Regions from separate parts of the Fundicoccus sp. Sow4_H7 genome, predicted to be linked through region 1. Evidence: predicted binding sites of a transcription regulator. Region 1 holds the regulator's gene; the other holds the start of a gene.
The links. The regulator LexA, encoded in region 1, represses DNA repair genes until DNA is damaged. The targets are predictions, from matches to a motif close to CNAACANNTGTTNG.
Positions count from the first base shown of each region.

Region 2: ACTQ54_RS06500 (replication-associated recombination protein A) is a predicted target of LexA. The motif match lies at 1,419-1,432, and genes of this name have one in related genera.

Region 1 covers NZ_JBQKME010000003.1:34,611-38,042, reverse strand. Annotated here, with positions in the region: gene ACTQ54_RS04295 (ABC transporter ATP-binding protein) at 1-974, opposite strand, end outside; gene ACTQ54_RS04290 (YneF family protein) at 1,188-1,397, opposite strand; gene ACTQ54_RS04285 (DUF896 family protein) at 1,476-1,727, opposite strand; gene lexA (transcriptional repressor LexA) at 1,837-2,451, shown strand; gene ACTQ54_RS04275 (adenine phosphoribosyltransferase) at 2,504-3,016, opposite strand; gene recJ (single-stranded-DNA-specific exonuclease RecJ) at 3,013-3,432, opposite strand, start outside.
Region 2 covers NZ_JBQKME010000005.1:67,909-71,340, forward strand. Annotated here, with positions in the region: RNA gene ssrS (6S RNA) at 1-13, opposite strand, end outside; gene ACTQ54_RS06500 (replication-associated recombination protein A) at 105-1,373, opposite strand; gene ACTQ54_RS06505 (cysteine desulfurase family protein) at 1,740-2,882, shown strand; gene ACTQ54_RS06510 (cysteine desulfurase) at 2,887-3,225, shown strand; gene mnmA (tRNA 2-thiouridine(34) synthase MnmA) at 3,259-3,432, shown strand, end outside.

The sequences.
Region 1 (3,432 bases):
GGAAATTCAACAATGTTACTCTTATAGCGTAATAAATCTTCAACACGTTTATAGGACGCAGATCCTCTTTCTAAAATATTGAACAAACGTCCAATTGCTACCATCGGCCATTGCATTCTAGCAACATAGTTTAAAAAGGCTACTAGCAAACCTAAAGTTATTTCACCTTGAACAACTAACAGACCGCCATAAAACACTCCGATAACAGTAGATAAACCCATTATCATTTGGATAGCAGGACGGAAAATAGCATCATAAAAGTGAACTGATTGATTTTTATCAACGACATTTTTTGTCATTTTCTTAAAATCGTCAATATCTTTTTCTTCTTCTCCAAAGGTTTTAATAACCTTCATACCACCAATACTTTCTTGTACTTTGTCATTCATGGAAGAAAAAGCTTCTTGTGCTTTTCTAAAATGAACATGGATGCGTGAGCCATTGAAACGTACCAATACAACTAACAGTGGTAAAGGCAAAACAGCAACCAAACTCAAACGCCAATCAATGACCACAAACATCATTAGTAGCGTTATCAGCCCTTGTGACAAGGAGTCAACTAAGGTCAAAATCCCACTTCCTGCAACAAGTCGAATTGAAGTCAAGTCATTCGTTGCGTGCGCCATTAAGTCACCTGTACGATTTTCTTGGAAAAAAACAGCATCCATCTTTGTAAAATGAATAAATAATTGTTGTCTTAATATCTTTTCTAATTTTGCTGATGTTCCAAAAATAGAAGTTCGCCAAAAATAGCGCATTACATATTGAGCGATTGCAATGGCTAATAATACCAATACCCAATAAAATAATTGTTGACCAGTTAATGTACGGTCAGTAAGACCATCAATAATGGTACCAATAATCATTGGAACAATAGCTGCCAATATACTCACTAAGAGTAATAAGCTTGATCCAATAATATAAGCCTTCCTTTCTTGCTTAAAAAACCAGCTTAAACGTTTAAAAATATCCATCTCTGCACCCTTTCGTAAAAAACTCTATTTTATAGTTTACCATGTTTTTATAATATAAACCAAAGCTTTGATTAACAAATCATTAAAATATATTAATTTATTATTATTAGTTCGATAATTATGAAATTATCAAACCTTTTTCGCCCCTTAAGGTATAAAACAACAAAAAAGACTACCTAACAGGCAAATGTTAGATAGCCTATAAACCTTATATTAACGCTGTTTCATTGAGTTCATAATTTGTTGAACTCGTTTCTTTGATGGCTTTTGACCCATTTGTGTCATCATTTGTGTTATCATGCGCTCATCAATTGGTGGGTTTTCTTTAAAATAATTCATCATATAACGTCTAGATACAAAGAAACCAGCTACAAAACCAACGATAAGTGCAACTATAATTAAAATCCATCCCCAAAATGGCATACCTATCCCTCGCTTTCATCCATATGTATTGTTATTCTACTAAAAAATTTTAACTTTGACTAGTTAACTTTTATCGTTCTAATCTTCTAAATGACGATTATGTAATTTCTTTTCTTTTTGAATTTGTTTAACTTTATTTGAAGTTAAATCATTGCCTCTAGGATCAACTATTTTTATCCCTTCAACATGATTCCTCATACCTGATCTAAATGCTTTTAAGTATTTTTCACGTAAATCATTTTGTTCACTCAGTTCTTCGGGACTAAGGCCTACTGTTTTTTTCTTTTTAGCTAATTCATTAATACGCTCAATTAATTTTTGATCAATCAAGTAAAACACCTCTTTTCCTAAAAAATATTTACAAAGCACGAACATTTGTTTGTGTTTTTAATAAAGGTTTGATACAATTAACTTAATATAAGTGAAAGAGTTGATTCCATTGAGTAACCTATCTACTAAACAAAAGAATATTTTACAAGTCATTGCAGACTCAATTGCATCAAATGGATATCCACCAACTGTTCGAGAGCTTGGAAGTATGATTGGTTTATCTTCAACTTCAACGGTACATGGACACTTGTCTCGTTTGGAAAAAGCAGGTTATATTCAACGAGATGCATCAAAAACACGTACAATTGAATTAACACCAATTGCTCTTGACTTACTAGGTCTTAATAACAATCAAATTCCGTTACTAGGTCGAGTTGCTGCTGGTTCACCCATTTTAGCAGTTGAAGAAGCAACAGATTACTTCCCCATTCCTCATGATTTGCCATATGATCCAAGTGAATTATTTATGCTTGAAATCGATGGAGAAAGTATGATTAATATCGGTATCATGGACGGTGATTACATTACTGTACGCAGACAATCCTCAGCCAACAATGGCGATATCGTCATCGCATTAACAGATGAAGATGAAGCTACTTGTAAGACTTTTTATAAGCGTAAAGATTACTTTGTTTTACGTCCAGAAAACGATTCGATGGAAGATATTATTTTATCTAATGTTTCTATCCTCGGACGTGTCGTAAGTCTGTACAGAAAATTTTAAGAACACAAAGCAATCGAATGTGAGAATCAATTCACATTCGATTTTTTTTGCATTAAAACTCCATTAAGGTTTTGATGTTGTAATCTTTAATCAATTCGCGACCTTTTAAGTCCATTAATTCAATTAAAAACGCACAACCTACAACAACTCCGCCTAATTTTTCAACTAAATCAATTGAAGCTTTGATAGTTCCACCTGTAGCTAATAAATCATCAATAATTAACACACGTTGACCTGGTTTAATTGAATCTGCATGAATCGTTAATGTATTTTTCCCATACTCCAAAGAGTAATCGACTTCAATAACTTCTCGAGGTAATTTTCCTTTTTTACGTACTGGAATAAAACCAATATTTAATTCATATGCCACTGGGCAACCAACAATGAAACCACGGGCTTCAGGTCCTACTATGACATCAACTTCCAAATCTTTTGCAAATTCAACAATTTGATTTGTAGCTTCTGCAAAAGCTTCTCCATCTGCCATTAATGGGGTAATATCTCTAAAGATAATTCCTTCTTGAGGGTAATTGTCAACACGTGCAATATAATCTTTTAAATTCATCTTTGTTCTTCCTTTTCTAATGTCTTTTTGACTTGGTTAAGCGATTGGAAATTTAGTAATTCTTCAACTTTCATGGATTCACGGAATTCATGCATGGCTGGTAAATTAGCTAAATCTACTTTCTGCTTAATATTTTCGTTAAATAATAAACGACCACCATTCATTGTAACAAAGCTTGCTTGAAAAAACAGCTTAAGAATTAATTTAATTTTTGTTAACGGTATTTGCGTTTCATTATTTAGTACTCTAACTACATTTTTTGCATCAATAGCTTTATTTTTTTGTATCCAACGGTAAACAATCGCTGTTTCATCTCGTGTTGGTAAACCTAATAAATATTTCGATTCTTTAGTATAGGAACCTAAATAAACTGTCTCCCAAAACTGGATGAGTAAAAGTTCTTCTAATAATTCAAT
Region 2 (3,432 bases), on a different contig from region 1:
ATCTCAGACATCTTGTATCTATTTAAATTATAACACTATCTGTAGTTTTAGCAAGTGAATTGTAATCGTATGCATAAAAAAATCAATATCTTTGTTATAAAAGTTTATTTTTGTGACTTTAATTGTTGGTAATAATCGGCCAATGCTTTCTCGTATTTACCTGTTGGTTCCGCCTTGAAATATTGTTGGTTTTTTAAGTTATCTGGTAAATACTGCTGTTTTACCCAATGATTTGGATAGTCGTGTGGATATAAATATTCGACACCTCGACCTAACTTGCTTGCTCCTGAATAATGAGCATCTCGCAAATGATCTGGTACTTGTCCAACATTACCCTTTTGTAAGTCAGCAATAGCGCTATCGATGCCACGAACAGAAGTATTCGACTTAGGACTTAATGCCAGTTCGGTCACAGCATAGGCTAAAGGAATTCTTGCTTCAGGTAAACCTAGTTTTTCTGCTGCAATAACGGCAGCAACTGTTCTTTCGGTCGCACCAGGATTTCCAAGACCAATATCTTCATAGGCAATGACTAGAAGGCGTCTGCATGCAATAATGAGTTCGCCTGCTTCCATTAAAATGGCTAGGTAATGTAGGGCTGCATCGACATCACTTCCGCGAATTGATTTTTGAAAGGCTGAAATTACATCATAATGAGCATCGCCGTCTTTATCATGAGATAATTGTTTGCGCTGTAGGCATTCTTCTGCAATTTCTTTTGTTATAACAATGTCACCATTTTCATTTTCTTGCGTGGATAAGACCGCAAGTTCAAGTGAATTGAGTGCTGTACGAATATCACCGTTAGTCACTTGCGCAAAATGTTTTAGCACACTATCTTCTATGACAATAGAATACTTTCCAAGACCTCTTTCTTTATCGCTTATAGCACGCTCTAAGCCTAGGACAATATCATCAACCGCTAGAGGTTTAACTTCAAATATTTGTAATCGACTACGAATAGCGGGGCTGATGGCGATATAGGGATTCTCAGTTGTAGCACCAATTAAAATTACTCGGCCGTTTTCAAGATGAGGTAATAAATAATCCTGTTTAACTTTATTGAGTCTATGAATCTCATCTAAGAGTAAGATAACAGTCCCGGACATTTTACCTTCTTCAACAACTATTTCAAGATCTTTCTTGCTGTCAGTGGCCGCATTTAAAATTCTGAAGGCATATTTTGTACTTCCAGCAATAGCACTGGCAATACTCGTTTTACCCGTTCCAGGGGGGCCATATAATATCATGGAAGATAATCGATTAGCAGAAACCATGCGATGGATTATTTTACCTGGGCTAACCAAATGGGTTTGACCTAAAACTTCATCAATACTTTTAGGTCTCATTCTATAGGCTAGTGGTTGTTGCATTTATTTTCACTCCTTGTCACTCTCTCAGTGTTTGTATTATATCACAGAACGTTTGTTCGTGTTCGATAATTGACTTAAACTTGTCGGCTTTGTCTGTGAATTCATCTTGGACTATGGCATAATATTTAACACATTGGATTTAGATATCAATCAGACGAACCAATGGTGTTTATTTGTCCGATTCATTGTTGATCTGATGAAATACTGGTGTCTATTCGTCTAATCTCTGGTCAATCAGACAAAACGCCGGTGTCTATTCGTCAGATTAAGAATCGCATAGATATTTACTTAAAATAAAGGTTTATTTTCAATCAAATGAATGTTATAATGATAAGGTTGTAAGTATACTGTAAAGGAGGAAGACATATGATATACTTGGATCATGCAGCGACAACGCCTATTCACCCTGAAGTTGTTGAGACAATAACGGAAGCTCTAGTGTCGGATTATGGAAATCCATCCAGTATTTATCGAATTGGTAAACAAGCAAAAAGAAAGATTAATACGGCGCGAGAGAAGATGGCAGAACTGTTAGCTGTTAATTCGAATCATTTGTATTTTACAAGTGGGGCAACGGAAGCCAATAATTGGGCATTAGTGCATCAAGCTCGCCTAGCCAAAAAGCTAGGTAAAGGTAATCATATTGTTGCGACTGCGATTGAGCATCCTTCCGTCCGTGAAAGTTTGTTGTCTTTGGAAAGTGAAGGATTTGAAATTAGCTGGATCCATCCAGATGACAATCATCAAATTACAGTTGAAGCTTTTGATGTAGCTACAACACCACAAACTATTGGTTGGGTAGCAATGGCGGTTAATAACGAGGTCGGCTCTATTTTACCTGTCAAAGAATTAGGACAGCGAGCCAAAGTAAATAACTTGTGGTTCCACGTTGATGGCGTTCAAGCGATGAATGGAACGGTTAAAGAAATTATTCCATATGTGACGTCTTTTTCAGCTTCTGCTCATAAATTTAATGGGCCAAAAGGGATAGGTTTTTTAATTTATCAACCTTGGGATACTGAAATGATGTTAGAAGCATTGATTCATGGAGGCTCACAAGAATTTAGTAAACGAGCTGGGACAGAAAATACACCCTATATTCTTGGTATGGCAAAAGCTTTAGAATTAATCTTAAATGAAAGCTTTGATGAAGAAGGACATTTCAATCATTTATTTCAGTATTTAATTGAACAACTTGACATAAATAATATCGAATATAAACTAAATGGTGATGGTGAACATCATTCAAAACATATTGTTAATCTATGGTTTCCAGGTCTATCTTCTAGTCAATTTTTGATTCAGATGGATTTGGCTGAAATATATATATCAGCAGGAAGTGCTTGTTCAGCTGGTTCACTTGAAGATAGTTTGATTTTAAAAGCTTATTATCCCAAGGAAGCTCAACGTTGGCAAGAGAGTATCCGTATTTCATTTGGTAGACAAACCCAGATTGAAGAGATAGATTATTTAATAAAACAAATAAAATTAATGAATGAAAGGAGCTAAACAAATGGCATTTAGTAATGTAGCAACACTTAAAGGGTTTAATCGTTCATTTAAGATTAATCCGGAATGTCGTCCGTATACGCTGCGTGATAATGGTTTTGAAGATACAAGAGGTGGCAATTTCCAATATAAACGTCCATTGGATGTGGAACACCGCAATGGCTTAGTTTTAAAAGTTACTATAAACAGTGATTTGACACAACTTAAAATTTCAACGGTTAATACTAAAGGTTTACAAAGTGTGGATGTTATGAAATTAGCTAACAATGATATGGTTGTAGAGAAGATCAACTTTATTTTTGATGGCTTTGTTGATAGAGATGTATTTATTGAAGTAGAGTAATTTTAGAATATTATTTAAGAAAGGAGAAAATTGATGACTGATAATAGTAAAACACGTGTCATTATTGGTATGAGTGGTGGGGTTGACTCATCTGTTGCAGCATTATTATTAAAGCAACAAGGTTACGATGTTATTGGGTTGTTCATGAAAAATTGGGATGATACAGACGAAAGAGGCTATTGTACTGCAACTGAGGACTATGAAGAT